2 regions of the Thioalkalivibrio sp. AKL6 genome follow, and region 2 is predicted to be linked to the other one. Evidence: predicted binding sites of a transcription regulator. Region 2 holds the regulator's gene; the other holds the start of a gene.
The links. The regulator LexA, encoded in region 2, represses DNA repair genes until DNA is damaged. The targets are predictions, from matches to a motif close to TACTGTNNATATNNACAGTA.
Positions count from the first base shown of each region.

Region 1: D575_RS0110045 (error-prone DNA polymerase) is a predicted target of LexA. The motif match lies at 13,894-13,913, and genes of this name have one in related genera.

Region 1 covers NZ_AQXS01000010.1:440,163-455,855, reverse strand. Annotated here, with positions in the region: gene D575_RS0110095 (DUF1538 domain-containing protein) at 81-1,592, shown strand; gene D575_RS0110090 (hypothetical protein) at 1,596-1,943, shown strand; gene D575_RS0110085 (CBS domain-containing protein) at 1,955-2,347, shown strand; gene D575_RS0110080 (diguanylate cyclase) at 2,432-3,706, shown strand; gene D575_RS0110075 (class I SAM-dependent methyltransferase) at 3,816-4,577, opposite strand; gene D575_RS0110070 (phosphomannomutase/phosphoglucomutase) at 4,761-6,104, shown strand; gene D575_RS0110065 (mannose-1-phosphate guanylyltransferase/mannose-6-phosphate isomerase) at 6,110-7,540, shown strand; gene gmd (GDP-mannose 4,6-dehydratase) at 7,627-8,712, shown strand; gene D575_RS0110055 (GDP-L-fucose synthase) at 8,705-9,670, shown strand; gene D575_RS0110050 (glycosyltransferase family 10 domain-containing protein) at 9,667-10,716, shown strand; gene D575_RS0110045 (error-prone DNA polymerase) at 10,734-13,892, opposite strand; gene D575_RS0110040 (phosphatidylserine/phosphatidylglycerophosphate/cardiolipin synthase family protein) at 14,075-15,343, shown strand; gene D575_RS0110035 (cyclin-dependent kinase inhibitor 3 family protein) at 15,378-15,693, shown strand, end outside.
Region 2 covers NZ_AQXS01000007.1:12,770-28,462, forward strand. Annotated here, with positions in the region: gene plsX (phosphate acyltransferase PlsX) at 1-341, opposite strand, end outside; gene rpmF (50S ribosomal protein L32) at 441-638, opposite strand; gene D575_RS0101625 (DUF177 domain-containing protein) at 749-1,270, opposite strand; gene D575_RS0101630 (acetyl-CoA carboxylase biotin carboxylase subunit) at 1,401-2,819, shown strand; gene oadA (sodium-extruding oxaloacetate decarboxylase subunit alpha) at 2,840-4,675, shown strand; gene D575_RS0101640 (nucleoside triphosphate pyrophosphatase) at 4,668-5,270, shown strand; gene D575_RS0101645 (cyclopropane-fatty-acyl-phospholipid synthase family protein) at 5,604-6,206, opposite strand; gene D575_RS0101650 (ion transporter) at 6,359-7,201, shown strand; gene D575_RS0101655 (2-isopropylmalate synthase) at 7,301-8,986, opposite strand; gene D575_RS0101660 (Lrp/AsnC family transcriptional regulator) at 9,166-9,657, shown strand; gene lexA (transcriptional repressor LexA) at 10,022-10,639, shown strand; gene imuA (translesion DNA synthesis-associated protein ImuA) at 10,957-11,589, shown strand; gene D575_RS0101675 (DNA polymerase Y family protein) at 11,750-13,183, shown strand; gene rnk (nucleoside diphosphate kinase regulator) at 13,199-13,609, opposite strand; gene D575_RS0101685 (rhodanese-like domain-containing protein) at 14,074-14,421, opposite strand; gene D575_RS0101690 (thioredoxin family protein) at 14,471-15,139, opposite strand; gene D575_RS0101695 (glycine cleavage system protein H) at 15,150-15,602, opposite strand; gene D575_RS0101700 (hypothetical protein) at 15,602-15,693, opposite strand, start outside.

The sequences.
Region 1 (15,693 bases), on a different contig from region 2:
GCGGTCGCCGCGCCTTGTTCGCACGCAAAAGCGACTCGAGCGCGAGTGTGTACATTAATTAGTGTTTCCCTAGGGAGCGCATGAATTTTCTCCACACCCTGGGTCATGCGGCACGCAACCTCGCTCCGATCGTGATCGTGGTGGCGGTGTTCCAGGCGCTGGTGCTGCGCACGGTGCCGGATGGCCTGCTGTCGATGGTGGTGGGCCTGGCCATCGTGGTGTTCGGCGTGGCCTTGTTCCTGCAGGGCCTGGAGATGGGGATCTTCCCCATCGGCAAGAACCTGTCCAACGCACTGGCGCGGCGTGGATCGTTGCTGTTGCTGATGGCCTTCGGCTTTACGCTCGGGTTTGCGACGGTGATCGCGGAGCCGGCCCTGATCGCGGTGGCGGAGCAGGCGGAGGTGATCAGCGAGGGCCGTATCGAGGGCATGGTGCTGCGGCTGATTGTCGCGCTTTCGGTAGGGGCCGTGGTGGCGCTGGGGATCCTGCGCACGGTGCTCGGACATCCGCTGCACTGGTACATTCTGACCGGCTATGTGCTGGTGGTGCTGGTGACCTTCTTTGCCCCCGAGGAGATCGTGGGCCTGGCTTACGATTCGGGCGGGGTGACCACGAACATCGTGACGGTGCCGCTCGTGGCGGCACTGGGCCTGGGGCTGGCGGCCTCCATAAGCGGGCGTAACCCACTGCGCGACGGCTTCGGGCTGGTGGCGCTGGCGGTGATGGTGCCGATGATCACGGTGCAGATCTACGGGATCATCGTGTTCACGGGAGCGGAGATCGCGGCTCCAACCGGCGCCGAGACAGCGGCCATGGATCCGGGAACCGATCTGCCAGGCGCAGGCGAGCGGCACTGGCTGTCCGCGATGGGCATGGACCTGTTGCTGATGCTGCGTGACGTGGCACCGATCATCGCAGTGATCGTGGTGTTCCAGTATTTCGTGCTGCGCAAGCGCATCCCGTATCTGCCGCGGGTGATGTTCGGTTTCGTGTTGGTGGTGCTGGGGCTTTATGCCTTCGTGGTAGGGCTGAAGCTGGGCCTGTTCCCAATCGGCGAGAGCATGGCCGAGCAGTTGATTACCAACGAACTGTTCGTGTGGGTGTATTTGTTCGCCTTTTCCATCGGGTTCGCGACCACCATGGCGGAACCGGCGCTGATCGCGATCGGCCAGAAGGCCGAGGAGGCCGCTCGCGGTTCGTTGCGCGGCAACGTAATCCGCATCCTGGTGGCGCTGGGCGTGGCCATTGGCATCACCATCGGAGTGCACCGCATCCTGGCGGGGGACTCCATCCACCACTACATCATGGGCGGCTACCTGCTGGTTATCGTGCTCACGATCCTGGCGCCCAAGCAGATCGTGGCACTGGCCTTCGATCTTGGCGGGGTGACCACCTCCGAGGTGACTGTGCCCCTGGTGACGGCTCTGGGGATCGGCCTGGCGACGCACCTGGATGATCGCAACGTACTGATCGACGGCTTCGGTCTGATCGCGTTCGCGTCGATATTTCCCATCGTCACGGTGATGCTCTATGCGATCGCCGTGGATCTTTACGAACGCTGGTCCGCTCGCGACGAGCGGCAGGAGGAGTGAGCAATGCGATTTTCTGCACTGGTGGCCGTCCTCTCGGATGATCTGGAGGAGCAGGCGATTGCCACGGCCAAGGAAGCTGGCGCAGGTGGCGTAACCATCATGGATGCGCGCGGGATTGGCGCCGAGGCCCGCAGGACGTTTCTCGGCATGACCTACGAGGGCAGTCAGTCGGTCCTCTTGTGGGTGCTGGAGAAGAAGGTGGCCCTGGACGTGCTCAAGTGCATCTCGAGGGAGCTGGACCTGGCCAATGACCCCCGGGGAGTGGCCTTTACGGTGGATGTGGCCCATCTCGCCGGTATCGGGCGCAAGCAGATCGAGCAGTTCCAGGAACAGGTCAAGGAAGAACTCTGACGGAGAGCAACATGCTGGTAAGCGAAATTCTAAGACCCAATGTCGTCACTGTGTCTCCCCTGGCACCGCTGCGCGAGGCGATGCAGCTGATGCGCAAGCATGGCGTCAAGTCGCTGGTGGTGGAGAAGCAGCACGCCCACGATGCCTACGGCATCATCACCTACACCACCATCCTCAAGACGATCGTGGCGGAAGAGGGCGATATCGACCTCTCGAATGTCTATGATGTCTGCACGAAACCGGTGATCACGGTGCCCGCCGAGATGGATGTGAAGTACGTCGCGCGGCTGATGGTGAGCCAGGGGATCCGGCGGCTGGTGGTGCTGAAGGGCAACGAGCTGGAAGGGATCGTGACGACCAGCGACATTGTCGGATCGATCCTCGAGATGGCGGACATGGACTGAACCGCGCCGCCCCAAGCGGGTCGGATTTCAGTGACCTCGCGCATGACCCCGTGTCGTGCGTTCATTTTTTGCAGAAGGCCCGATATGGCGTCCGTGTCGATCATCGAGGGGTTCGAGAAACTCCGACTGCTGGATGCCGCTATCGAGCAATCGTACAACTCGGTGGTCATTACCGACGCCGATCTGGACGGCGGTCCGCGGATCGTTTACGTCAATGCGGGTTTCGAGCGCATGACCGGGTATTCGCGGGAGGAAGCCCTGGGGAAAACCCCGCGTATCCTTCAGGGTCCGGCAACCTCGCGCGCCGTTCTGGACAGGTTGCGCGGGGCCCTCGTCAGTGGCGAGTATTTCGAGGGCGAAACGGTCAACTACCGCAAGGATGGCTCCCCGTACGAGGTTCGCTGGCACATCTCGCCCGTATATGCCAGCGATAACGACCGTGACATCACCCACTTCGTCTCGGTACAAAAGGACGTTACCGAGGAGCGGCGGCGGGATGACGAGCTGCGGCTATTGTCGACCGCGCTTGAGGTGTCGGTGGACCCCGTGCTGATCACCGACCCCGAAGGCACGATCACCTATGTGAACGCGGCCTTCGAGGAGCAGACCGGATACAGCCGGAATGAAGCGGTAGGCAAGAATCCGCGGTTCCTTCAGTCCGGTCAGCAGGAGCCCGGGTTCTATCGCGAGATGTGGGATACGCTCGCGCGCGGCGAAGCCTTCCGTGGCGAGTTCGTGAACCGCCGTCGCGACGGCACCCTGATGAACATGGAGCAGAGCATCAGTCCGGTGACCGATGCCCATGGCCGGGTGACGCACTACGTGTCGATCAGCAAGGATGTGACCGATCGAGTGCGCATGGAGGACGAGATCCGGCGCCTGGCGCATACCGACTGGCTGACGGGGCTGGCCAACCGCCTGAGCCTGGGCAACACACTGGAGGCGGAGATGGAGCGCAGCCGCCGCTACGGACGGCCCCTTTCCCTGATCATGTTCGATATCGACCATTTCAAGGACTTCAACGACGACTACGGCCACGAGACCGGAGATGACGTCCTCAAGCGGCTGGCCGATACGGTGCAGGGCGCGTTGCGCGAGGCGGATGCCCTTGGGCGCTGGGGCGGGGAGGAGTTCATGGTCGTCGTGCCGGAGACCCCTGGCGTGGGTGCCGAGGCCATGGCCGAAAAGCTGCGCAAGGCCGTGGCGGCCATGGAAACGGCGTGCCCGGTGTCGGTTACGGCGAGTTTCGGGGTGACCGAGATGCGCCAGGGCGATACCCCCAAGACCTTCGCCCGCCGAGTGGACGAGGCGATGTATCAGGCCAAGGAGGCGGGTCGTAACCGCGTCGTCTTGCTGTGAGGCCGTGGTTCCGGTGGTGCGTCGGCGGCCCCAACGAAAACGGGCCGCCCCCAAAAGGGCCGGCCCGTCCTGTCGGGGATGCCATGCCCCGCTATCGGCAGCGTCCGGACTACGCGCGGCGGCGCAGCACCCAGATCTCCAGCAGGGCCCAGTCTTCGCCCGGATAGTTCTCCTGCTCCAGCGGCGACAGGCGGCGATGGCGGCTGGCGGTGCTACCGACGAATTCCAGGTGTTCCAGCAGCAGGCGCTTGGTCGCGTCGGCCTTTTCCAGGGCGAAGGGGTTCAGGAAGTTGACCAGCATGTAGCCCTCGCGCGGGGTCTCGGCGAAGGAGCGGATCAGCTTCTCGATTGCCGGCGGGTCCAGATAGACCAGCGATGCGGTGGAGATCACGATGTCCGCGTCGGCCATGGACTTTTCGATCGCGGCCTGGGTCTCCGGTGCGGGCTGGTTCAGGTCGGCCTCGAAGGTTTCGTCGAACAGCCCGGCGCTCTTGCCATAGGCCAGCGCGTTGCCCGAGATGTCGATGCCGGTGGTCTTCATCGGCAGACGGCGCGGGGCGGCGACGGTCTTGCAGGTCTGCTCATCGGCCCAGTTGGCGCGGATCGCCTCGACATCCATGTTGTGGATGGCGGCCATGGTGGTGTTGCCAAAACAGCAGCACAGGTCCACGTAGTTCAGGGTCTTGCCGGTGGCGGCCTGTTTCTCGGCCCAAGGAAGGATCAGCCGGTCGAAGGTTTGCCGGTTGAAGTCGTCGGAGATGTAGTCGAGCGCGTCGATGATGCGCTCCTTGAACGGCACCGGGGTCTCGGCGACGTAGATATCGTCGAAATGCTGTTTCTTCTCCTCGGTCTTCACTTGCGGCTCACTCATCGGCTTTTCCTCGTTGTATAAACCCACCATGCTCGGGGGTATGCGTGTAGAGCGTCAAGTAACGGCACTCACGCCAGTGATGCTGGCATGGCCTCGCGGAGCCCTTTGGCTATGTATCATGAAGGTGTACGCAACGGATTTCTGTCCGGTGCGGGAATCGAATGATGCCGGTAAGGGGCGTGCATGAAGATCGACTGTTTCAAGGCCTACGACATACGTGGCCGGGTGCCGGACCAGCTCAATCCGGATGTGGTGCGAGCGATCGGGCGCGCCTTCGCCGAGGAGATCCGGCCGGGACGCACGGTCGTCGGGCACGATATCCGCCTTTCCAGCCCGGAACTGGCGCGGGCGCTCACCGAAGGGCTTACGGCGGGCGGGAGTGATGTTGCCGATATCGGCATGTGTGGCACCGAAGAGGTGTATTTCGCCACCGCGCACTATGGGGCCGGTGGCGGGATCATGGTGACGGCCAGCCACAATCCGCTGGACTATAACGGGCTGAAACTGGTACGCAGCGATGCGCGCCCGATCAGCGGGGATTCCGGGCTGCAGGCGATTCGCACTCGCGCTGAGCGCGGTGACTTCCGGCCCATGCCCCACGGGCAGGTCCGGCACCTGGATCATCGGGCGGACTACATCTCCCGGTTGCTGGCCTCGGTCGACCGCGAAACCTTGCCGAAACTCAAGGTGGTCGTGAACCCCGGCAACGGGGGCGCGGGGCCGGTGCTGGAGGCCCTGGAGCCGCATCTCCCGTTCGAGCTGATCCGCGTCAATTTCGAACCGGATGGGCATTTCCCCAATGGCATTCCCAATCCATTGCTGCCGGAGAACCGCGCGGCCACCGCGGAGGCGGTGCGCAAGCACGGCGCCGATCTGGGCGTGGCCTGGGACGGCGACTTTGATCGCTGCTTCCTGTTCGACGCCGAAGGCAACTTCATCGAGGGGTATTACATCGTGGGCCTGCTGGCCGAGGCATGCCTGGAGGGGCACGCCGGGGAGCGCATCGTCCATGATCCGCGCCTGACCTGGAACACCATTGAGATGGTGTGTGCCGCGGGGGGCGAGCCCATCCAGTCCAAGACCGGACATGCCTTCATGAAGGAGCGGCTGCGCCACGAGGATGGGATTTACGGAGGCGAGATGAGTGCTCACCACTACTTCCGGGACTTCTACTACTGCGATACCGGGATGTTGCCCTGGTTGCGGGTGGCCGAGCTCATGGGCCGGCGCGGTCAAACGCTGGGCGAGATGGTGGCCGAGCGCATGGCGCGCTTCCCCTGCAGCGGCGAGCTGAACTTCGAGGTCGAGGACGCCGCTGCCGCCACCGATCGGGTGATGCAGGCCTACGCGTCGGAAGCCGTGGGGCTGGATCATACGGATGGCGTCAGTCTGGAATTCGCGGACTGGCGCTTCAACCTGCGCAGTTCCAATACCGAGCCGCTGCTGCGGTTGAATGTGGAGACCCGCGCCGATCCGGCCCTGCTGGAACGCCGCGTGGACGAGATTTCACGCCTGATACGGGGGTAAGGCCGATGGAACATACGCAAAGCCGGACGGAACTGCAGCCGGTGATCCTGGCCGGCGGATCGGGGACTCGGCTGTGGCCGGTATCGCGCAGTCACTACCCCAAGCAGTTCCTGCCCCTGACCGGGGAGCAGACGTTGCTGCAGCAGACGGCCCAGCGGCTGTACGGCCTGGGCGCGTCGGCGCCCCTGGTGCTGGCCAACGTCGAGCATCGCTTCCTGGCGGCCGAGCAGTTGCGGGCGGCAGGTGTGGAGCATGCCCGCATCGTGCTGGAGCCGGAGGGGCGCAATACCGCCCCGGCAATCGCCCTGGCCGCATTGCAGGCGCAGGTGGAAGGGCGCGACCCGTTGTTGCTGATCTTGGCGGCGGACCACCACATCGGTGATCCCGAGGCCTTCCAGGCCGCCGTGGCGCGAGCCATGACGCTGGCGGAGGCGGGCCACCTGGTGACCTTCGGGATCGTACCTACTGCTGCGGAGACCGGTTATGGCTACATCCAACAGGGTGAGTCCCTGGGGGAGGCCGGGGCGCGAGTGGCGCGTTTCGTCGAGAAGCCGGATGCCGCCACCGCGCGCGAGTACGTCGACAGTGGCGATTACCTCTGGAACAGCGGCATGTTCGTGTTCCGCGCCTCGCTGTACATGCAGGAGTTGCAGCGTTTCGAACCGGGCATCGTCGAGGCTTGTCGCGCCGCGCTGGAGGGCGCTCGCGAGGACCTCGACTTCCTGCGGGTGGACCCGGAGGCCTTCGCCGCGGCCCCGAACATCTCGGTGGATTACGCCGTGATGGAGCGCACCGAGCACGCCGCCGTCACACCGCTGGCCGCCGGTTGGAGCGACATCGGCTCGTGGTCCGCTCTGGCGCGCGTGCGTGGTATGGATGAGCAGGGCAACACCCTGCGCGGGGACTGCCTGCTGGAAGATAGCGAGGGCTGCGTGGTGGATGCCGACGGCCTGCTGGTCGCCGGCATTGGCCTGCGCAACCTGGCCGTGGTCGCCACCCGTGACGCCGTACTGGTTGCCGACCGCGACCGCGTTCAGGACGTCAAACTCATCGTGGAGCGCCTGAAAGCGGACAACCGCAGCGAGCACGTCAATCACACGGCGGTTTATCGTCCCTGGGGGTGCTACGAATCCATCGATACCGGGGCGCGCTATCAGGTCAAGCGCATCACCGTGAACCCCGGTGCGCGTCTTTCCCTGCAGATGCATCATCATCGAGCCGAACATTGGGTAGTAGTCAGCGGCACCGCGCGGGTGACCAATGGCGAGCAGAATTACCTGGTCACCGAGAACGAATCGACCTTCATCCCGATTGGCCAGGTTCACTGCCTGGAGAACCCCGGCGCGCTCCCGCTGGAATTGATCGAGGTGCAGTCCGGAAGCTACCTCGGCGAGGATGACATTGTCCGCCTGGAGGACGTGTACGGCCGCGCGTGACCGGGCATCGGGTGGTTCCGGGAATGCTATGATCCGCCCTTTTGGGCGGCGCGCGGACGGGGCGTGGCCTGCGAGCAGGAGTTGGCATGGCCAAAGTGGCATTGATCACCGGGATTACCGGGCAGGACGGGGCCTACCTGGCCGAGTTTTTGCTGGACAAGGGCTACGAGGTGCACGGCATCAAGCGCCGCTCCTCTCTGTTTAATACCGATCGTATCGACCACCTGTATCAGGATCCGCACGAGAGTGATCGCCGGTTCATCCTGCATCATGGCGACTTGACTGATTCGACCTGCCTGATCCGCATCATTCAGCAGGTGCAGCCGGACGAGATCTACAATCTCGCCGCGCAGTCGCATGTCGCGGTCTCGTTTGAGGAGCCGGAGTACACCGCCAACTCCGATGCCCTGGGCACGCTCCGCGTGCTGGAGGCGATCCGCATCCTTGGCATGGAGCAGACCACGCGCTTCTATCAGGCCAGCACCTCGGAGCTCTACGGCAAGGTTCAGGCCACCCCGCAGGACGAGACCACCCCGTTCTATCCGCGCAGCCCGTATGCGGTGGCCAAGCTGTATGCCTACTGGATCGTGGTGAATTACCGCGAGGCCTACGGGATGTATGCCTGCAACGGCATCCTGTTCAACCACGAATCGCCGGTGCGCGGCGAAACCTTCGTCACCCGCAAGATTACGCGCGCCTTGGCCCGCATCAAGCTGGGGCTGCAGGAACGCCTCTATCTGGGCAACCTGGATGCCAAACGGGACTGGGGACATGCCCGTGACTACGTCGAGATGCAGTGGCTGATGTTGCAGCAGGAAACCCCGGACGACTACGTGATCGCCACCGGCGAACAGCACAGCGTGCGCGACTTCGTCGACGCCGCAGCGCGCGAGCTGGGCATGCGCATCGAATGGCGCGGCGAGGGCGTGGACGAGCAGGGCTTCGACGAAAAGGGCCGCTGCATCGTGTCGGTGGACCCGCGCTATTTTCGTCCCACCGAGGTCGAGACCCTGTTGGGGGATGCCAGCAAGGCCAAGCGCGAGCTGGGCTGGGAACCGCGTATTCGCTTTGACGAACTAGTGGCCGAGATGGTGCGCGAGGATCTCAGGAGTGCCGAGCGGGACGAGTTGGTGCGCGACCACGGCTACCGGACCCTGAGTCGCCATGAGTAAATTGCAACGCGTCTTCGTCGCCGGACACCGCGGGATGGTGGGCCGCGCGGTGTGTCGCCAGCTCGAGGACTGGCCGGGGGTGGAACTGCTGACCCGCAGCCATGCGGAGCTGGACCTGACCGATCAGGCGGCGGTCGAGGCCTTCATGCGCGTGGAGCGCCCGGATCGGGTCTACCTCGCGGCGGCGAAGGTCGGGGGCATCCATGCCAACAACACCTATCCGGCCGAGTTCATCCGCGACAACCTCGCGATCCAGACGAACGTGATCCATGGCGCGCACGGAGCGGGCGTGCGGCGGCTGCTCTTTCTCGGGTCCAGCTGCATCTATCCGCGCGAGGCGCCGCAGCCGATCCCCGAGGAGGCCCTGCTGACCGGGCCGCTGGAGCCGACCAACGAGCCCTACGCGATTGCCAAGATCGCCGGCATCAAGCTGTGCGAGAGCTACAACCGGCAGTACGGCACGGATTACCGCTCGGTGATGCCGACCAACCTCTACGGCCCGGGTGACAACTATCACCCGGAGAACAGCCACGTGATTCCCGGGCTGATCCGGCGCTTTCACGAGGCGAAGCGGGCCGGAGCCGGGCATGTGACCGTCTGGGGGAGTGGCACCCCGCGCCGGGAGTTCCTCCACGTGGATGACATGGCGGCGGCCTGTGTACACGTGATGAACCTCGATCACGTGACCTACGCAGAACACACGCAACCGATGCTGAGCCATATCAACGTCGGCACCGGCGAGGATCTAGCGATCGCCGATCTGGCGCGGCTGGTGGCCCGGGTGGTCGGCTTTGCCGGCGAACTGCGTTTTGACACCTCGCGGCCGGACGGGACGCCGCGCAAGCTGCTGGATGTCTCGCGACTCGCGGCGCTGGGATGGAAGGCCCGGATCGAACTTGAAGAGGGCCTCGCGGGAGCTTATGCCGAATTCCTGGAACGCGGCGGGGAGAGGCCGTGACGGACCCCGTGTCGCGTCCAATCCGGGTCAAGTTCCTCTCGACCATGCGCGAGAGCATCTGGCGCCACCAGCTGCCGGACGGTGAAGGGCGGTGGGGAGACTGCGAGTTCATTTTCGATCCCCAGGCGACGGAATACGACTGGCTGGTGGTCTACGACGAGTTTCCCTCGAACACGGGGCGTAATCGGCACTACAGCGAGCAAATGGCCTGCGGGGCCGAGCGCACTCTGCTGGTAACCATGGAGCCGCCGTCCATCAAGTCCTATGGCCGGCGTTTTACCCGGCAGTTTGGTCGCGTGCTGACCTCGCACCCGGAATGGGCCCTCAAGCACCGTCGGCGCATCCATTCCCAGCAGGGGATGCTCTGGTACTACGGTTTCGGCAGTCAGGGCGAGCGGCCGTACAACGAGATGCGGGCGAACCCGCCGTTGGAGAAGACCCGCGAGATCGCCACCATGTGTTCGGCGAAACGCCAGCGCCACACTCTGCACCGGCGGCGCTATGACTTCACCTGGGCGCTGAAGGCCGAGCTGCCAGAACTGGAGATCTTCGGCAAGGGGGTGCAGCCGCTGGATGACAAGGCCGAATGCCTGGATGCGTACCGCTATCACCTCGCGGTGGAGAACTACGTGGGGCCGCATCACTGGACCGAGAAGCTGGCGGACGCCTTTCTCGGCGCGACGCTCCCGTTTTACTACGGTGCGCCCAATGCGGCGGACTATTTTCCGCCGGAAAGCTTCATCGCGGTTGATATCGATGACGTGGAGGGGACGGCGGAACGCATTCGCCGCGCCATCCGCGACAACGAGTATGAACAGCGCCTGCCACACATCCTCGAGGCCCGGCGCCGGGTGCTGGAGGAGTACAACCAGTTCGCCGTGGTCTCGCGGATTATCGAGGCTGCACACGACACCGAGCCGGCTGGTCCCACGGGGCAGTGGATCCATTCCCGCCGCGCCCTCCGGCGCCGCGATCCGCTGGCCGCTTTGGAAGGAGCCTGGGAGAAGGTCAGCCAGCGCATCGGCCACCTCGCCGGACGTACCTGAACTGGCCGCTTTGCGGTTCAGCCGAAGTCGCGGGAGTGGGTGGCGAGTTCGCCGAGCCAGGTGCTGCGGTCGATCAGGTGCTGCACGATCAGGTGGCCGACGCCTTCGCTGTACTGCCACTCGCCGTGGGCCTCCAGCAGGCGGCCGTGCAGGACCTCGGCGCGAAAGTGCTCCACCCGGTCCGGCCAGACGATCAGGTTCAACGTGCCAGTTTCGTCCTCCAGGGTGAGGAATACCGTGCCGTTGGCCGAGCCGGGGCGCTGGCGGGTGATCACCAGTCCGGCGTAGCGGGCCCCGCTGTAGCCGGGCTGTTCGAGTAGCCGGGCGGCGGTGGACAGTCGGTGCTGTTCCAGGAATGGGCGCATTAGCGCCAGCGGGTGCGGGCCCAGGCTCAGGCCCTGGGTGGCGTAGTCCTGCACCAGGTCGTCCACCGCATCCGGGCGGGGCAGCAACGGGGTCACGTCGGCCTCGCGCACGGTCTCGCCCGGACCCTCGGCGAACAGCGGCAGAGGCTCCTCCACCGCCTCGGTCGCCCAGCGCGCCTGGTGGCGGTTACCGGCCAGGCCCTTCAGGGCGTCGGCGCGCGCGAGGCGATTGGCCTGGGCGCGGGTGAGCCTGGCGCGAGCCACCAGGTCCGGCACGTCCGCGAATGGCCGCTCAACGCGGGCGGTGACCACGCGCCCGGCGACGTCGCGGGCCAGCCCGCCGACGCGGTTTAGGCCCAGGCGCAGGGCCAGCGCGTCGCTCCCGGCCAGCGGTTCCACCGTGCACTCCCAGTCACTACAGCGCACATCCACCGGGCGGACCTCCACGCCGTGGCGGCGGGCGTCGGCGACGATCTGCGCCGGGGCGTAGAAGCCCATCGGCTGGCTGTTCAGCAGGGCGCAGGCGAAGATCGCGGGCTCGTGGCACTTGAGCCAGGACGAGACATAGGTGATCAGCGCAAAGCTCGCCGAGTGCGACTCGGGGAAGCCGTATTCGCCGAAGCCGAGGATCTGCTTGTACAGCTGCTCGGCGAATCTCTCCGGATAGCCGCGTTCGCGCATGCCGTCCATCAGGCGCTCGCGGTAGCGCGCGAGCTGGCCGGTGCGCCGCCAGGCGCCGATCGCGCGGCGCAGCCCGTCCGCCTCGCCGGCGGAGAAACCGGCCGCGACCATCGCCAGCTCGATCACCTGCTCCTGGAAGATCGGCACGCCCAGCGTGCGTCCGAGCACGCGTTTTACCTCTGCGTTCGGATAGCGCACCCGCTCCGGGTGGGCGCGGCGCTTGAGATACGGGTGCACCATCTCGCCCTGGATCGGGCCGGGGCGCACGATGGCGATCTCGATCACCAGGTCGTAGAAGTTCGCGGGCTTCAGGCGCGGCAGCATGCTCATCTGCGCGCGCGACTCGATCTGGAACACGCCAAGGGTGTCGGCCTTCTGCAGCATGCGATAGACGGCCGGGTCCTCGGCGGGGATGTCGGCCAGGCCCCAGTCGCGGCCCCGGTGATGCGCCATCAGCTCCAGCGCACGGCGCACGCAGGAGAGCATACCCAGCGCCAGCACGTCGATCTTCAGCAGGCCCACCGCGTCCAGGTCGTCCTTGTCCCACTGGATCACGGAGCGTTCCGGCATCGCCGCGTTCTCGATGGGGACCAGCTCGTCCAGTCGGCCGTCGGCGATCACGAAGCCGCCGGTGTGCTGCGACAGGTGGCGCGGGAAGCCGAGCAGCTCGGCGGTCAGCGTCTGCCACTGCCGGGCCAGGGCGCCGCCCGGGTCCAGCCCGACCTCGCGCAGGCGCTCGGCGGGGATGCCGTCGTCCCACCAGGCGAGGTTGGCGGTCAGCGCATCCAGCCGTGCACGCGAGATGCCCAGCGCCCGGCCGACATCGCGCAGGGCGCTGCGGCGGCGGTAGCGGATTACCGTGCAGGCCAGCGCGGCGCGCTCGCGGCCGTAGCGCCGGTAGATGTACTGGATCACCTCCTCGCGGCGTTCGTGCTCGAAGTCGACGTCGATGTCCGGCGGCTCGCCGCGCTCGGCGGAGATGAAGCGCTCGAACAGCATGCTGGAGCGCGAGGGGTCCACTGCGGTGATGCCGAGTGCGTAGCACACAGCCGAGTTGGCGGCCGAGCCGCGCCCCTGGCACAGGATCCCGCGGCCTCGGGCAAAGCACACGATGTCGTAGACGGTCAGGAAGTACGGCTCGTAGCCCAACTCGCGGATGATGCCCAGTTCGCGTTCGATCTGTTCGCGCACCGGGGCCGGGATGCCATCGGGCCAACGCTTGAGCGCGCCCTTGAGGGTCTCCTCGCGCAGGTAGGCGGATGGGGTCATGGTCTTCGGCAGCGGGTCGGTGGGGTAGCGGTAGGTGACCGCGTCCAGAGAGAAGTCGCAGTCCCGCGCGAGGGCCACACTGGCCTCAAGCCAGGCGGCGGGATACAGCGCGGCCAGCTCGGCCCGTGGGCGCAGGCAGCGTTCCCCATTGGGGAAGCGTTCATGCGCCGCCTCCGCGACCGTCGAACGCAGGCGCAGGGCAGTAAGCACGTCCTGCAGGGCGCGCCGCCCGCGCCGGTGCATGTGCACGTCGCCGCAGGCGACGAGCGGGAGTCCAGTGGCGGTTCCCAGCGCCTGGGCGCGGGCCGTCAGGGTGGCATCTTCGGGGATACGCAACTGGCTCACGGCCAGGTGGCCCTGACCTGGGGCGGCCCATCCGGACAGCCAGTGGGCCGCTTCGGCGAGCGACGCCCCTGGGCTGTCGGCCTCGACCCGCAGCAGGCTGTGCCAGCCGGTGCGGCTCTCGGCGGGCAGGGTATCCAGGTCGGCGCGCGTCAGGTGGTAGTGTCCCTTGTCCGCCGCGCCGCGGGCCCGAGTGATCAATCGACACAGGGCGGCGTATCCCGTGGGATTGCGCACCAGAAGCGTCAGGGTGGGGCCATCGGCCAGCCGGAAGGTCGCCCCCAGGATCAGGTGTAACCCACATTCCTTTGCTGCCGAGTGTGCTCGTACTACACCCGCCAGCGAGGCGATATCGGTCAGCGCCAGCGCGCGGTAGCCCAGCGCCTGCGCCCGTTCGACCAGTTCCTCCGGGTGCGAAGCCCCGCGCAGGAACGAGAAGTTGCTGAGCGTCGTCAGTTCGGCATAGGCCGGGGGGGCGACAGGATGCCTGCGAGTGGGGGGATGGGCTGCGGATTCCATATACTGTCGATATATACAGTATATGGAATCCGTCCCACAATGACCGGGGGGATCGCCAACCCATTACGCTTGAACGCGGTGCCGGGATAACAGGCCACCTGACGAACCTTCGCCGGTTTTTGTAACCGGCTGTGTACACTGGGCCAAAATCCTCATGTATTCGCTGCGTGCCTGGAGACCCCATGCGCTACGTCCTGCTCCCGGTGGTGCTGATTGCCCTGATCTTTGCGCTGGGGAATGTGGTGCTGTTCAATGCGTTGCCGAAACCCGACCGGCTGAAAGAGCCGCTGGCGCTGGAGTACGGGACTTCGTCGGAGCAGTTCCGGCGGGACATGGGCCTGCTCCTGCAGCAGCCGATCGTGAGCGGCAACCGCATTGACCTGTTACAGGACGGCGAGGCCATCTACGCGGCCAAGATCGAGGCGATCGAAAACGCCGAGCATTCGGTCACCTTCGAGGTATACGAGTACTGGGGCGAGCAGGCGGCGATCTTCTCCGAGGTCCTGGCGCGTGCGGCGGAACGCGGGGTTCGGGTGCATGCCATGCTGGATTTCATTGGTTCGCGCGATGCTGACCCGGAGATGTTCGAACGCATGGAAGAGGCCGGGGTGGAGCTAGTGCGCTGGCGCGAGCCGTCCTGGTACCAGTTGTCGCGCTTCAATCACCGCACGCACCGCAAGCTATTGGTGGTGGACGGTCATACCGGTTTCATCGGGGGAGCCAACGTAGCGGATCCCTGGATTGACGGTGACGACCGCGATGGCTATCGCGACAACCACTTTCGCATTCAGGGCCCGGTGGTCGGCAATCTGCAGGCGGTGTTCCTGGAGACCTGGCTGGACGCCACGGGGCGGATGCCCACCGGCGCGGCGTATTTCCCCGAGCTGTCCGAAATGGGGGATCGCGACGCCCAGATGGTTAACAGTGCCCCGCGCGAGGGGCGTCACCGGGTGCGCCTGATGTTTCTGCATGCCATTGCCGCGGCGGAAGAGCACATCACGATCGGCACGGCCTATTTCTATCCCGATCCGCGGTTCCTGGAGGTGCTGGAGGAGGCGGCCGACCGGGGTGTCCGTATTCGCGTGCTGGTCCCGGGCGACAGCATGAACTTCGGTTTCTTCCGTCATGCATCGGTTAATCGCTGGCGGCCGATGCTCGAATCCGGGGTGGAACTGTACGAGTATCATCCGCGCATGTACCACTCCAAGCTGATGGCGATCGACGACCGCTGGGCCAGTATCGGCTCCGCGAATCTGCACAACCGGTCGTTTCGCCTGAACGACGAGGCCAACCTGAACATCTGGGACGAAGGCTTCGCCCGCGAGATCCGCGAACTGATCGAGGTGGACAAGGCCGATGCCGAGCGCCTGACCATCGAGGACTGGGAGAACCGGCCGCTGCGGCGCCGCCTGGCGGGGTGGATCACGCACCTGATTGGTCCCTATCTTTGATGCACCATTTCGACCCCCACGGCAGGAGCACGCCATGACATCCCCCACGGCCGGCCAGACCCCTTCGCTCGACATCGGGGTCATTCATCTGCCCGAGGGCGGGGCGATTGGCATGACTCGCTGCCCCGGCAAGCGGCCGGATGGAACGAGTTGCGCGGCGCAGGACGTGGAGGCGGATCTGGCGGCGCTGTGGGACTGGGGTGCGAACGTACTCGTGACCCTGAATCAGGGGTCCGAGCTAACTGATCTGGGTGTCCCGGGTCTCGGGAAGAGCGTTCAGGCGGCGGGGATGCGCTGGCTGCATCTTCCGATCGGCGACATGGCCGCTCCCGATCAGCCCTGGGAAGAGG
Region 2 (15,693 bases):
GCCATCAGACCACCCGTATTGCCGGCGGAGACGCAGGCCTGGGCCGCCCCGTTCTTCACCTGGTCAATGGCGACCCGCATGGAGGAGTCGCGCTTGGTGCGCAGGGCCACGGCCGGCAACTCGTCCATGCCGACCACCTGGCTGGCATGCACCATCTCGACCCGCTCGCGTTCGCTCGCGGACCAGCCGGATATCCCGGACTCGATGGTCTCCTGGTCACCGACCAGCAACAGGCGGAAATCGTCTGCGACCTTCAGTGAACGGCGCGCAGCCGGAAGGATGACGGACGCACCGTGGTCGCCGCCCATCACGTCCAGTGCGATGGTAAAACTGGCAGTCATGCTCGGGCCCGACGGACGACCGCACAGCGGCCGTATTCAAACGCGGAAAGGCCACGGCGCAAACGCAGCCGTGGCCCCGGGACGGTCATTCCCTGGACCTTAATCTTCGTCTTCGTCGACTTCGACGGCCTGCTGGATCACCTGACGACCGCGGTAGAAACCATCCGGAGTCATGTGGTGACGACGATGGATCTCGCCGGTGGTCGGGTCGGTCGACAGAGTAGCGCCCGTCAGACTGTCGTGGGAGCGGCGCATATCGCGCTTGGAACGAGTCTTGCGGCGTTGCTGAACAGCCATGATGCATCTCCAGATTGATCAAAATCCCGTGGCGACGGGAGTGAGCCCGGTATCAAATCGGGCGCAAGTATAACGGTTCGGCCCGGACAATGCCCCGGCCGGCGCTCACGTCATGAGCCGCCCCGGTCCGGGCCGCCCTTCTTGAGTTGTTCGAGCACCGCGAACGGATTTTCGGCGCCCTCGCCTTCCTCGAATTCGGCCCCGGCGGCGGGTTCGCAGTCCGCATGGCGCGGCACCAGTGGCCACGCCAGCAGGATCTCTTCCTCGACCCATGCCGCGGGGCGCAACAGGCCATCCGCCTCGAGAGCGACAAAGTCATCGCCCTCGCTCATGCCCGCCGGCGTGCCTTCCGGTGGCAGCAGCACGGCATCCGGTTCAAGGCGGAATTCCCATGCCATCGGCTGCAGGCAACGCTGGCAGGTCTGCCACAGCTCGCCGGTAATCGTCCCGCTCAGCCGTATCTCGTCCAGCGCCCCGCGTTTCAGCTGGAATTGCGCGTGCACCCGCAACGGGTGTCCCGCCAGGGCATCGGCACGCAACCGCGGCAGCTCTTCCGCACGCAGGTCACCCTCGAATTCCAGGTGCCGCGCACGCGGTTGCCACGGGTCAAGAGAAACGGGGATGCGACTCATAAACGGCTCGGTTGCAAGGGCGCGGAATATACGCGCGCGAGGGCGATCTGTCAAAGCGAAACAGAAACTTGCAGCCGCCCCAAACGACGTCGATACTCGGGTTGTCATCGACCTGCCCGGGGCCTTCCGTTTGATTCGCAAGCTGCTCATTGCCAACCGGGGCGAAATCGCCGTGCGCCTGATCCGGGCATGCAGCGAACTGGGGATCATCTCGGTCGCCGTCTATACCGATGCCGACCGCCACGCCCTGCACGTGAAGAAGGCCGACGAGGCCTACGCCATCGGCCCGGACTCCATGGGCGGGTACCTCAGCATCCATCGCCTGATCAGCGTCGCGCGCGCCGCCGGCTGTGACGCGGTGCACCCGGGCTACGGCTTCCTCTCCGAAAACCCCGACTTTGCCGCGGCCTGCGCCGCCCGCGACCTGATCTGGGTCGGCCCGGATGCGTCGGTGATCCGCCGCATGGGCGACAAGGTGGCCGCGCGCCGGGCGATGATCGAGGCCGGGGTGCCGGTCACACCCGGCTCGGAGGGCAACCTGGAGGGCGTCACCGCGGCGCTGGAGGTGGCCGAGCGCATCGGCTACCCGGTGATGCTCAAGGCCACCAATGGCGGCGGCGGACGCGGCATTCGCCTGTGCGAGGATGCCGCCGCTCTGGAGCACAACTTCGAGCGCGTGCGCTCCGAGGCCACCCGTGCCTTCGGCAGTACCGAGATCTTCCTCGAGAAGGCCGTGGTCAATCCGCGACACATCGAGGTGCAGATCCTCGGCGATGCCCACGGCCATGCGATCCACCTGTTCGAACGCGACTGCTCGGTGCAGCGCCGCCACCAGAAGCTGGTGGAGATCGCCCCTTCGCCACAACTGGACGAGGCGCAGCGCCAGTATCTGGGCGAGTTGGCGGTGCGCGCCGCGCTCGCCGTCGGCTACCAGAACGCCGGCACCGTCGAGTTCCTGATGGATGCGGATGATTCGTTCTATTTCATGGAAATGAACACACGACTTCAGGTAGAACATCCAGTTACCGAGATGATCACCGGGGTCGACATCGTGCAGGAACAGCTGCGCATCGCCGCCGGCGAGCCGCTGCGCTACGAACAATCGCAGATCACCCGCCGCGGCTATGCGATGGAGTTCCGCATCAACGCGGAAGACCCGAAGAACGACTTCCTGCCGAGCTTCGGCCGCATCACCCGCTACTTCGCCCCGGGCGGCCCGGGCGTTCGCACCGACGGGGCCATCTACACCGGCTACACCATCCCGCCGCATTACGACTCGATGTGCGCCAAGCTGATCTGCTGGGCCCTGGAGTGGGACGACCTGCTGGCCCGCGCCAATCGTGCGCTGCGGGACATGGGCGTGTTCGGGGTCAAGACCACCATCCCGTTCCACCTGGCCATCGTTGACCACCCGACCTTCCGCAGCGGGCACTTCGATACCGGGTTCGTCGCGGCCCACCCGGAGCTGACGCACTTCCCCGGCAAGCGCTCGGACCGCCAACTGGCGGTGGCCGTTGCCGCAGCCCTCGCCGCCCACCACGGGTTATAACCCCGGCCACCGGACTGACCATGGATCGAGTTCACATCACCGATGTCACCCTGCGCGACGGCCACCAGAGCCTGATCGCCACGCGCATGCGCACCGAGGACATGCTGCCAATCTGCGAGCAGATGGACGCCATCGGCTTTCACTCGCTGGAGGCCTGGGGCGGTGCCACCTTCGATGCCTGCGTGCGGTTTCTCAAGGAGGACCCCTGGGAGCGGCTGCACCAGCTGAAGGCCGCGCTGCCGAACACCCCGCTGCAGATGCTGCTGCGCGGGCAGAACCTGCTCGGCTATCGCCACTACGCCGACGACGTGGTGCGCGCCTTTGTCGAACGCTCGATCGCCGGTGGCATCGACATCATCCGCATCTTCGACGCGATGAACGACGCGCGAAACCTGCGCACCGCGATCGAGGCCACCCGCGAGGCCGACGCCCATGCCCAGGGCACGCTCTGCTACACCACCGGACCGGTGCATTCGGCCGCCGAATTCGTCGCCCTGGGACGCGAGCTGGTCGCGATGGGCGCGCAGAGCATCGCGATCAAGGACATGGCCGGGCTGCTCACCCCGAGCGCCACCCGCGAGCTGGTCACCGAGCTGGTGGATGCCCTGGACGTGCCGATCCACCTGCACGCCCACGCCACATCGGGGCTGTCCGAGCTGTGCCACTGGCAGGCCATCGAGGCCGGCTGCCGGCATATCGAGACCGCGATCTCGGCATTCGCCGGGGGCACCAGCCACCCGCCAACGGAGAGCCTGGTCGCCGCCCTCGCCGGCACCGAGCACGACACGGGCCTGGATCTGGTCGCGCTGCAGAAGATCGGGCTGTACTTCCACGAGGTGCGCAAGAAGTACCAGCGCTTCGAGAGTGAGTACACCGGCGTCGACACCCGCGTGCAGATCAACCAGGTGCCCGGCGGGATGATCTCCAACCTGGCGAACCAGCTGCGTGACCAGAACGCGCTGGATCACTTTGATGCGGTGCTGGAAGAGATCCCCCGGGTCCGCGAGGATCTCGGCTACCCGCCGCTGGTCACCCCCACCTCGCAGATCGTCGGCACCCAGGCGGTGATGAACGTCCTCGCCGGGGAGCGCTACAAGACCATCACCAACGAGGTGAAGCAATACCTGACCGGGCACTACGGCCGGGCGCCCGGCCCGATCAACAGCGTCGTGCGGCAACAGGCCATCGGCAATGCCGATGTCATCGATTGCCGCCCGGCCGACCTGCTGAAACCGGAGATGGCCACCCTGACTGACGAGATCGGAGACCTCGCCCGGGGCCCGGAGGATGTCCTGACCTTCGCCCTGTTCCCCGAGGTAGGACGGCAATTCCTGGAGCAGCGCCGCGACGGCACGCTCAGCCCGGAACCGCTCAACCTGCCGGAGAACACCCAGGCCGGCTGCCCGGCCCCGGTGGAGTTCAACGTCACCTTCCACGGCGAGACCTATCACATCCAGGTCAACGGCTCCGGCCATCACCGGGAGGACACCCGCCCGATGTATGTGACGGTCGACGGGATGCCGGAAGAGGTCCAGATCGAGACCCTGGACAGCATCGAGACCGCCGGCAACGGCGGCGCCGAACGCAGCCGCGGGGGCAGCGGAGGCAAGAAGTCGCGCCGTGCGACCCGGCCGGGCGACGTCACCACCTCCATGCCCGGCACCATCATCGACGTGCTGGTGGCCGAGGGTGACAAGGTCGAAGCCGGGCAGCCAGTGCTGGTGCTGGAGGCGATGAAGATGGAATCGGAAATCGCCGCACCCGTATCCGGCACGGTCACCGCAGTGAACGTCACCAAGGGGGCCGCCGCCAATCCGGACGACGCCCTGATCGAGATCGACGGCGACGATGGCTGATACCGCACGAAGACTGGTCCTCGCCTCCACCTCGCGCTATCGCGCCGAACTGCTGGAGCGGCTGCATCTGCCCTTCGAGACCGCGCGCCCGGGGGTGGACGAGACCCCGCTGGCGCATGAATTGCCCGAGGCGATGGTGACGCGTCTGGCCGAGGCCAAGGCCCGGGCGGTCGCCGATGTCTATCCCGACCATCTGGTCATCGGCTCCGACCAGAACGCCAGCCACGCCGGGCAGGTCCTCGGCAAGCCCGGCGACAGCGTCCACGCCGAGGCGCAACTCGCGGCGCTGTCCGGGGAAACGGTTACGTTCCACACCGGCCTGTGCCTGCTGGACACGGCCACCGGGAAGGTGCGGACAGGCCAGGTACCGTTCACCGTGACCTTCCGCGAGCTGAGCGCCGAGGAGATCCGGCGCTACGTCGCACTGGACCAGCCGCTGGATTGTGCCGGCAGCTTCAAGTCCGAGGGGCTGGGCATCAGCCTGTTCGCGCGCATGAGCGGCGACGACCCGACCGCGCTGGTGGGGCTACCGCTGATCACCCTGGGAAACTGGTTGCGCGAAGCGGGTGTGGCCGTCCCGCCCGCAGCGGCCTGAACACCGGCCCGGCAACCTCCAAGAACGGGCGCCCCCGCGTCTAGGGAAACACTGATTAATGTACACGCTCGCGTTGGTACCCCAGGTTTTCCGAGACAAGGCGCGGTGCGCAGCCGGTAGTGGTTCTACCGCCAAGGGCCGCAACGCAGGATCGGGGAACCTGGGGTACCAACCCCACAGATCATTGAAAGTAGGGGCTCGGCCGCCCGTTGTTGATGAAAACGGGCGCGCGCACGGCGTTGCGGCTCCCTTGTGCAGAATGACTGCACGGCAATCACCGCGCCTTGTTCGCACGCAAAAGCGACTCGAGCGCGTACATTAATCAGTGTTTCCCTAGCCCCAGTCGTTCCGCGGCTTGTGCGCCAGGACCTGCACCACCGCGCCGCGCCCGGTGTGGAAACGCCCCTCGATCACGTCGCGTTCGCGTTCCACGGCCTCTTCGAACTCCAGCCCTTCCAGTTCCTCGGTCAGCGCCTCCCGCGTCATCATCAACTCCGCAGTGGGCGGGCCTCCCGTGCCCCATTCGAGTTGCGCCGGTGTATAGGCCTCGAGGATGAACACCCCGCCCGGGCGCAGGCCCGCGACCACCTCGGCGTGCAGGCGGCGCCGAACGTCCGGGGGCAAATGGCAAAAGATCGATACGATCAGATCCCAGGAGTCCGGCTCGATCGCGTAATCGGCAAGATCCGCCACCAGGGTCTCGATCTGCACCCCCCGGTCCTCGGCCAGGCGCTGGGCCTTCTGCAGGCCGACCGCGGAGCTGTCCACCGCCAGCACGTCGAACCCCTGCTGCGCCAGGAACACCGCGTTGCGGCCCTCCCCCTCGGCCAGGCACAGGGCCCGCCCGCGCGGCACGTTGGCCACTGCCGCGCGCAGAAAATCATTCGGTTCAGTGCCGTAGACGTAGTCGTCCTCGGCGTAGCGTTCATCCCACATCCCTGCTCTCCTTCCGTTCCCGGGAATCTGTCCATTCGTGCCGTCTGCCAGGCACTCCTGACGTGGCGCGTGCTTGCGCTCGCGCGATTGCCGGAACCCCGGCTTTACCCTACTCTTGCGCGTCCCCAAGGACTCCAACGATCTTCGACACCATGAGCGAAACCCCCACGCTGCGTGCACGCCTGGAACACTTTATCGAGGCCCGGCTGACCCAGCGCTTCATCATTGGCCTGATCCTGCTGAACGCCCTGACCCTGGGACTCGAGACCTCGGACACCGTGATGGGCTGGATGGGCCCGGTGATCCTGAGTGCGGACGCCATCATCCTGTCGATCTTCACCGCCGAGGTGCTGGCCAAGCTGTTCGTCTACCGCCTGCGGTTCTGGCGCAACCCGTGGAACGTGTTCGATTTCTTCGTGGTGGGGATCGCACTGATCCCGGCCTCGGGGCCATTCTCCGTGCTGCGCGTGCTGCGTCTGTTGCGCCTGGTCTCCATGGTGCCGAAGCTGCGCTTCATCGTAGAGGCGCTGCTGCGGGCGATCCCCGGCATCATCTCCATCATGGGATTGCTGGTGCTGATCTTCTACGTGTTCGCGATCATCGCTACCGGCCTGTTTGGTGAATCCTTCCCGCAGAAGTTCGGCACACTCGGCGCCACCATGTACAGCCTGTTCCAGGTGATGACGCTGGAGGGCTGGTCCGAGGACATCGCCCGCCCGGTGATGGACATCTACCCCTGGGCCTGGGCGTTCTTCGTGCCCTTCATCCTGATCGCCACCTTCACCGTGCTGAACCTGTTCATCGCCATCATCGTGGACGCCATGCAGCGCATGCACGACCGCTCGATGGAGATCGAGCAGCAGATGATCCATGACAGCGTGCACGAAGAGAACCAGGCCCTGCACGCGGAGATCCACGAGATACAGCAGGAAACCCTCAAGCTCCAGGAACGCCTGACCCGCATGCAGACCATGCTGGAGAAGCGCGTGCGGTGATCAGGCGCGAAGCCTCCCGTCCGCTGTGATGCGAACGGGAGGCTTGGTTGCAAGCACCCTCCCACAGGGGCCAGGAAAGGCCCCGCGGGCCCGGCGAGATCAGGCGCTGACGGCGGCTGACTCCACGGCGCGCTCGCCCAGGCGGCGGCCCGTGGCGTTGAGCACGGCCTGCAGGGTGGCGGCCGTGGTGTCCTCGCCCAGGGCGACGCCCACGGAGCGTTCGCCATCGACCTGCACGTCCACGGCGGCCATGGCGCGCGCCTCGGTGCCGGACTCCATCGCGTGCTCGTCGAAATGGGTGACCTTCACCTGCACGCCACGCTCGGCCTCCATGGCGGAGGTCAGCGCCGCGACCGCGCCGTGGCCCTCGCCCCGCAGGCGGGATTCACGCCCGGGCGGGCCCATAGTCGCATCCAGCCGCACCACAGGACCGTCCTTCTCGATCTCGTAACGCACCAGATCCCAGCCGGTAACCGGCGTCAGGTAATGCTTTTCGAACAGCTCGTGGATGCGCTTCGAGGAGACCTCGATCTGCGAGGTCTCGGCATCCTTCTGCACGATGCGGGCGAACTCGATCGCCAGCCAGCGCGGCAATTCGATGCCGTAGTCGCGCTCCAGCACATGCGTGACCCCACCCTTGCCGGACTGGCTGTTGATGCGCACGACCTCCTCGTAACGCCGGCCCAGATCGCTCGGGTCGATCGGCAGGTAGGGCACGTTCCAGTGGCCGCCCTTCTCCTTGTAATGCGCCAGGCCCTTGCGGATCGCGTCCTGGTGGCTGCCGGAGAAGGCGGTGTAGACCAGCTCGCCCGCCCACGGGTGGCGCGGGTTGATGGGCATGTCGGTGCACTCCTTGTACACGTCCATCAGCCGCTCCATGTCGGACAGGTCAATGGTCGGGTCAATGCCCTGCGAGTACAGGTTCATGCCGACGGTGACCAGATCCATGTTGCCGGTGCGCTCGCCATTGCCGAACAGCGTGCCCTCCAGGCGATCGGCCCCGGCCAGCAGCCCCAGCTCGGCCGCGGCCACACCGGTGCCCCGGTCGTTGTGCGTATGCAGCGACACGCAGAAATGCTCGCGGTACTGCACGTGGTCGCAGAACCACTCGACCTGGTCGGCAAAGACGTTCGGCGTGGCGGACTCGACCGTGGCCGGCAGGTTGATCACGACCTTCTGGCCCTGGTCCGGGCGCCAGATCGCATTCACCGCATCGACCACCTCGACCGCGTGGTCCAGCTCGGTGGTGGAGAAGCTCTCCGGCGAGTACTGGAAGATCCAGTCGGTCTGGGGGTACTTCGCCGCGTAATCCCGCACCCAGCGTGCACCGTTCTCGGCAATGCCGCGCACGCCGTCGCGATCCATGCGGAAGACCTGCTCGCGCTGCGCCGGGTTGGTGGAGTTGTACACGTGCACCACCGCGCGCGGGGCGCCCTCCAGCGCCGCGAAGGTCTTCTGGATCAGGTCCTCGCGCGCCTGGGTCAGCACCTGGATGTACACGCCCTCGGGGATGCGGTCTTCATCGATCAGGCGGCGGGTAAAGTCGTAGTCGATCTGCGAGGCGGCCGGGAAGCCGATCTCGATCTCGGTCAGACCGATTTCCACCAGCACCTCGAAGAAGCGCATCTTCTGTTCCACGCTCATCGGGTGCACCAGCGCCTGGTTGCCGTCGCGCAGATCCACCGCGCAGAAACGCGGGGCGGCCGTGGTGCGCTGGGCCGGCCAGCGGCGATCGGACTTGTCGATCGGCGGGAACGGGGCGTACTTGGTGTGATCGAAGGCCATCGTGTTCGTCTCCTGTAAGGGGCGCGGCCTCGCCGTGTGGTCGGGTGCCGCGCTCCGGATTTCTATCTGTGCATTATCCTAACGCATTGTCCCCGGCATAACCTTGCGTTTTTCCCAAATAACGCAATAGTTGCGCACTATCCTTGCGCAATAAAGCCAATATAGAGCAAGATTCAACCATGAAACCCGAACCGCACCGACTCGACCGCTATGACCGCCGCATCCTCGAGATCCTGCAGGAGGATGCGAGCCTGTCCAATCAGGCCCTGGCCGATCGCGTGGGGCTCAGCCCCTCCCCCTGCCTGCGTCGGGTGCGTGCCCTGGAACAGGCCGGCGTCCTGTTGAGCCGCGTGGCCCTGCTGGATCGGCGCAGCCTGGGGTTGGAGCTGACCGCCCTGATCCATATCGGCATGGACCGCCACACCCCGGAGCGCTTCGCCCACTTCGAGGAGACCGTGGCGAGCTACCCCGAGGTCCAGCACTGCTACCTGATCACTGGCCAGTCCGCCGACTACATGCTGCAGGTGGTCGTCCCCGACATGGATGCCTACCAGGAATTCCTGCTGCGCCGCATCACCCGCCTGGAGGGCGTGGACAGCGTCCATTCCAGCTTCGTGCTGCGCCGCGTGGTCGACCGCACTGCCCTGCCACTGGACTACACCCCCACCTGAACACCACCTCAAACCCAGGACGGGTTGACCACGAAGGCACGAAGAAAGGCAACGGCCGGCAGGATGTGATGAGCGAAGCGAAGCGCATCGTGTAGCCATCCCAAGGGTGGCGAGGTTCCCGGATCGATGCGTTTCGCTTCGCTCAACAGCATCCTACGCCCGGGTCTCGACACCTCCTTGGGTTTTCTCCGTAACCCTCTGTGGCGCAACCGCCCTTGACCTTCTTCGTGCGCTTCGTGGTGGAACAAACCGGCTTCGATGAACCTTCTTTGGCTTTCTCCGTGCGCTCTATCGTGCAGTCGCCCTTGCCCTCCAGCGAACCACCCCTGTACTGTATATATAGACAGTAACTGGAGGGTGCCCCGTGTCGCTCACTGCACGCCAGCAAGCCATCTTCGACTACATCGCCGAGACCATCGCCACCCAGGGCACGGCACCGACCCGCAGCGAGATCGCCCGGGCCTTCGGCTTCCGCTCGCCCTACGCGGCCGAGTGCCATCTGAAAGCCCTGGAGAAGAAAGGCGCGATCGAACTGCTGGGCGGCACCTCCCGCGGCATACGCCTGCCGGGCGCCGCCCGTGGCGCACCGGCCGAACTCCCTCTGGTCGGGCGCGTCGCCGCCGGCTCGCCGATCCTTGCCACCGAGCATATCGAGCGCCACTATCGGGTCGACGACGCCCTGTTCCGCGCCCGCCCGGACTATCTCCTGCGCGTACACGGCGAGAGCATGCGCGACGCCGGCATCCTCGACGGCGACCTGCTGGCCGTGCGCCAGACCCCGGAGGCCCGGCCCGGCCAGATCGTGGTCGCCCGCATCGAGGACGAAGTCACCGTCAAGCGCTTCGCGCAGGACGGCCCGAAGGTGCGCCTGCTCCCGGAGAACCCCGACTTCGCCCCCATCGAGATCGACCTCGAGCGCCAGGACCTGGCCATCGAGGGCATCGGCGTGGGCGTACTGCGCGATCTCGACCCGCAGGCCTAGGGAAACACTGACTCATGTACACACTCGCGTTGGCACCCCAGGTTTTCCGAGACCAGGCGCGTCGTGCAGCGGGTAGTGGTTCTACCCGCCCGTTTTTGATGGATTCGGGGCGCAACGCAGGATCGGGAAACCTGGGGCACCAACCCCACAAGCGATTGAACGACGGGGCTCGGCCGCCCGTTGTTGACGAAAACGGGCGCGCGCACGGCGTTGCGGCTCCCTTGTGCAGAATGACTGCACGGCAGTCACCGCGCCTTGTTCGCACGCAAAAGCGACTCGAGCGCGAGCGTGTACATGAATCAGTGTTTCCCTAAGCCATGAGCGCGCTGGATACCCTGCTCGACCACCCGGCGCTCTGGCGCGGCCGCAGTGCGGCTCCGGCCACGGATGCCCCGGTCTGGCCCAGCGGCCATGCCGAGCTGGACCGGGCCCTGGGCGGCGGCTGGCCACGCGGCCAGTTGATCGAACTGCTGGGCGCCCCGTTCGGCTGTGGCGAGACCCGGCTGCTGGTCCCCATGCTCGCCGCCTGCGGCCGCGACGGCTACTGGATCGCGCTGATCGCACCGCCGGCCACGCCCTGGCTACCCGGCTGGCAGACACTCGGCATCCCGCCGGAGCGAGTCCTCCTGATCCATACCGAGCATGATCGCGACACCCTGTGGGCCGGTGAGCAGTGCCTGCGCGACCCGGCGTTCGGCGTCCTGCTCGCCTGGCTGCGCGGCCCCGTGGAGACGGCCCTGCTGCGCCGGTTGCGTCTGGCTGCCAGCGAGAGCCGGGCCTGCGCGATCCTGTACCGGCCACCAAACGCCGCGGCACAGCCTTCGCCGGCCCACCAGCGCCTGCGCTGGCAGCCCGCGGCCTCCGGCCTGGAACTGCACTGCCTGAAGGGGGCCGGCCACTGGGCCCGCTCCGGCCACCCCCTGCAGGTTCCCGAACCACCGGAGGCCTGAGATGGGCCAGCCTGCCCGTCCCTCGCGTGCGGCCACACACCCGGAGCCGGTCCGACAACAACTGAGCCTGCTTCCGGCCGCAGCCCTGCCCGCCACCGCACCCCGGCCACCGGAGACACATACCGCCAACCGCGCCGCACGGCCGCGGCAGGAACACTGGATGGCAATCGACCTGCCGCACCTTGCGCTGGACGCGCTGGCCCGGACGGAGCCGGACGCCGGGCGGCTTCAGCGCCCCCTGCTGGTGGTGGAATCCGACCCTGCCCCCCGGGTGCACACCGCCAACCGCGCCGCCCGCCGCGCGGGCGCCCGGCCCGGCATGGCGCTGGGGGATGCCCTGGCGGTGCTGGATACCCCGGAACTGGTCGAGCATGCCCCGGACACCCTGCAGGCCCAACTGGAGATGCTGGCCGGCGTACTGCTGCGGTTCTCCGACCACGTGCATCCGGAGCCGGAGGCACAGCGCATCCTGGTGGAGGTCGGGCGCAGCCGCCGCCTGTTCGGCGGCCTCGAGGCCCTGCGCCACCAGGCGCGGGACACCCTGACCGAACTAGGCTTCCATCCCCGTATCGGCCTGGCCCGCAGCCCCGCCGCCGCGCGCCTGCTGGCCCGCCTGCGCAACCCCGCGATCGCGGAAGACCCCGAGGCCCTGCGCCGCATCCTGTCCCCGGTTCCGCTGGAGGCCCTGCCACTGGCCACCGCGACCCGCGAAGGCCTGCGCGCCGTGGGCCTGCGCCAATTGGGCGATCTGCTGCGCCTGTCGCGCCCCGAACTGGCCCGACGCCACGGACCGGAGTTGCTGGACCTGCTGGACCGACTGCTGGCGCGGCGCGCGGAGACCCTGCCCCGCTTTGCGCCACCCCCGGTGCTGGATCTGTCCCTGCGCCTGGAGCACGAGATCCACGCCACGGCGACCCTGGCCTTCCCGCTCAAGCGGCTGCTGCGCCAGGCCGAGGCGCAGTTGCGCGGCCTGAACCGCAGCCTGCAGGGGATGACACTGGAACTGGCCCACCGCGAGGCGTGTACCCGCATCTCACTGGAGCGCGGGCAGCCGGGCATTCGCACCGACGAGTGGCTGCCCCTGTGGCAGACCCGACTGGATCGCGAGACCCTGCCGGAGGCGGTGATCGGCCTGCGCCTGCAGGCACCCCGCTTGCTGGACCCACCGGCGCGGGGCGACAGTCTGCTCGCCGCAGACCCGGCGAGCAGACCACCGGCCGATCAGCTACCCGCCGTGCTGGCTCGCCTGCGCGCCCGGCTGGGCGAGCAGGCCGTCGCCCGTCTGATCAACCGCCGCACACCGAGACCGGAGGATGCCCAGCGGCCGCGACACGATCTCGCCACCACCCCGGCCCCCACCGCTCCAACCCCGGGCCAACGGGCCTGCGGAACGGCCCTCTGGCTACAGGGCCCCGAGCCCGCCGCGCCCCCCGACCAGCCCCAATGGCTGGGACGACTGGAAGACGGCTGGTGGGATCACGGCCAGGACGCGCGCCGCGACTACGCTTGCAGCCGCGACCGTCAGGGCCGCCGGCTCTGGCTGTACCGCTGCCTGCGCAGCGGCCAGTGGTATCGCCAGGGTTACTGGGGCTGAGGGGGGGACGCCGCGTCAGCGGTGGTATTCGCCCGCGCGCTCCGGCTGGTACTCGACCTCCTCGATGCGCACGTGCATCTGCCCCCCGCCCGGGCGCGGCCACTCGATCTCGTCGCCCTCGGACAGGCCCAGCAGCGCACTGCCCACCGGCGCCAGGATCGACAGCGTGCCGCCACTCTCGTCCACATCACGTGGGTACACCAGTGTCATCGAGAACTCGTCACCGGACTCGATCACCCGGAACCGGACCTTCGAGTTCATCGTCACCACCGAACCCGGAACCTCGTGCGAATCCACGACATCCGCGCGATCCAGTTCGGACTCGAGATCGGCCTTGCCGGGAAAACTGCCATCCGGAAGCGACTCCAGCAGCTTGTCCAGGCGCTCCATGTCCGTGGTGGAGACAATGATCTTCGGCTTGTTCACTTTCTTACTCCAGAATGCAGAACGCGCCTCCGGGGAGACGCGCCAGGCAAATAATATTCAGGGAATTTCCGCAAACCGGGAAACTTACTCGGGAGACTAGCCAAGACCCGGCAAAAAAGCCATAGCGCCCATCACAGTCCTCGTAAGCGGGAGCCGCACACAGGGAGACGCTGATTAATTCGCACGTCCGCGCTCGATCGATTTTGCTCGCTGACAAGGCGCGGTGAGCGAAGTGTAGCCGAGCTACATAAGCAAGCCGCAACGCGGTCAACGGGCCCATTTTCGTCAACAACGGGCGACCGAGCCCTCAAGGGGTTGGCGCCCCATTTTCCCCGATCCTGCGTTGCGGCGTTTGACCGTAGAGTGACTACGGCGCTGCGCACCGCACCTTGTCTCGGAAAAAATGGGGCACCAACGCGGACGTGCGAATTAATCAGCGTCTCCCTAGCCTTTGCCTTGCGCCCTCACCGAGGCCAGGTCTCCCGCCACGCCGCGTAGCCCCCGCGCAGCACATGCGCATTGATACCCATCGTGCGCAGGCTGTCGGCCACGAGCTGGGACCGGCCGCGACCGCCACAGAACACCACGACGGGCTGGTCCGCATCCGCCATATGAGACTCGATACCGGCCTCTAGCTTGGGCCGCGGGATGTTGATCGCACCCTCGATCGTCCCCGCGGCCGCCTCCTCGGGCTGGCGCACATCCACCAGCAGAAACGGTTTCTCTTGCTCGAGCCAGCGCGCCACCTCCCCTGGTTCCAGATGCGGCAGGCTTTGTTCCAGCTCGCGAATACGCTTCTCGAAAAGACTCACAGGAGGACTCCGTTGGCTGCGTGAACCGCAAGTTTAGCGCGCGCCCGGGTCACAACGACGGACGTACTAGCAGTGGGACCACCCGAAGGGTGAACAGGACCAACCCGACCAGCGCCGCCACCGCACCCACCGCCGTTAACATCGCAATGCCCAGGATCCAGCCGAGCCCCATGCCCAGCACGGCCAGATGCACCAGGATCTGCGGCGTCCAGGCCCACAGCCAGCCACTGGCGATCGGGTGGCCGGTAAAGCGCGGCAGCATGTGCTCGCCAAGCCCCATGATCAGCAACAGAAGAAAACCCAGGGTAAAGCCATGCAGCGCGGCCGGACGCGCCGCACCCTCGAGGAAGAACCCGCCCAGTGGCAACGCGGCACCCGCAATCAGCAGCCAGATCATCGCGCCCAGCACCGAGGCCCGGCTGGAGGCCGACAACCCCAGCCCGACATGGCGCGCGGCCTTCTGTGTGCGTTCCGGGGCCTCCGCCACCAGTGCGGACGCGGCGGTGCGATCCAGCAGCCCGATGTGCTTGAGCTCGCCATCCACCACCACGGCCGGGATCGACCGGATGCGCAGCCGGGTCGCCAGTTCGCGCCCTTCGGGCTGGCCCATGTCGACCACCGCGAAGTCGATCTGTTTGTTTTCCGCCACCTCGCGCCAGATGCGCTCGGCATCGTGGCAGGAGGCGCACCATTCGGACACCAGCAGTTCCACTTTCATGATCCCGCCCTCAGTCCGCGCAGCGCATGCAGTGGATGTCGTAGCGATCGACCCATTGTTTCAGACCGGCAATCGCCTCGGCCCCGGTATGTAGCCGCTCCAGCGCCGCTTCCGGATCGTCCGGGCGCATCACCACGACCCAGGCATCGGTATAGGGGGCCACGTTCACCAGCCCCGGATCGGCCTCCACGGCCGGATTGATGCGCTCAATGGTGCCGTCGAACGGCGTAGGGATGCCCCCCGCCCACTTGCCGGACTCCAGCCGCGCCACCGGCTTGCCCGCGGCGCGGTGCGAACCCGGCTTGCGAAAGCGGAAGTACTGCACCCGCCCCGCCATGGTCTGGGCGGGATCGGTAATCCCGAGGGTAAAGGTGCCGTCGTCCTCCGGACGGACCCAGACATAGTCCAGGTCATAGAACAGGTCGTCCGGCAACTCGCAGCCGTTGTATTCCGTATGACTCATTACGCCCCCTTCGGACCGTAGTGACGCACGGTGAGTGCAATGTTCAGTGCGAACAGGATCATCGCCCCCCAGGCCATCGCCCCGCCGACCG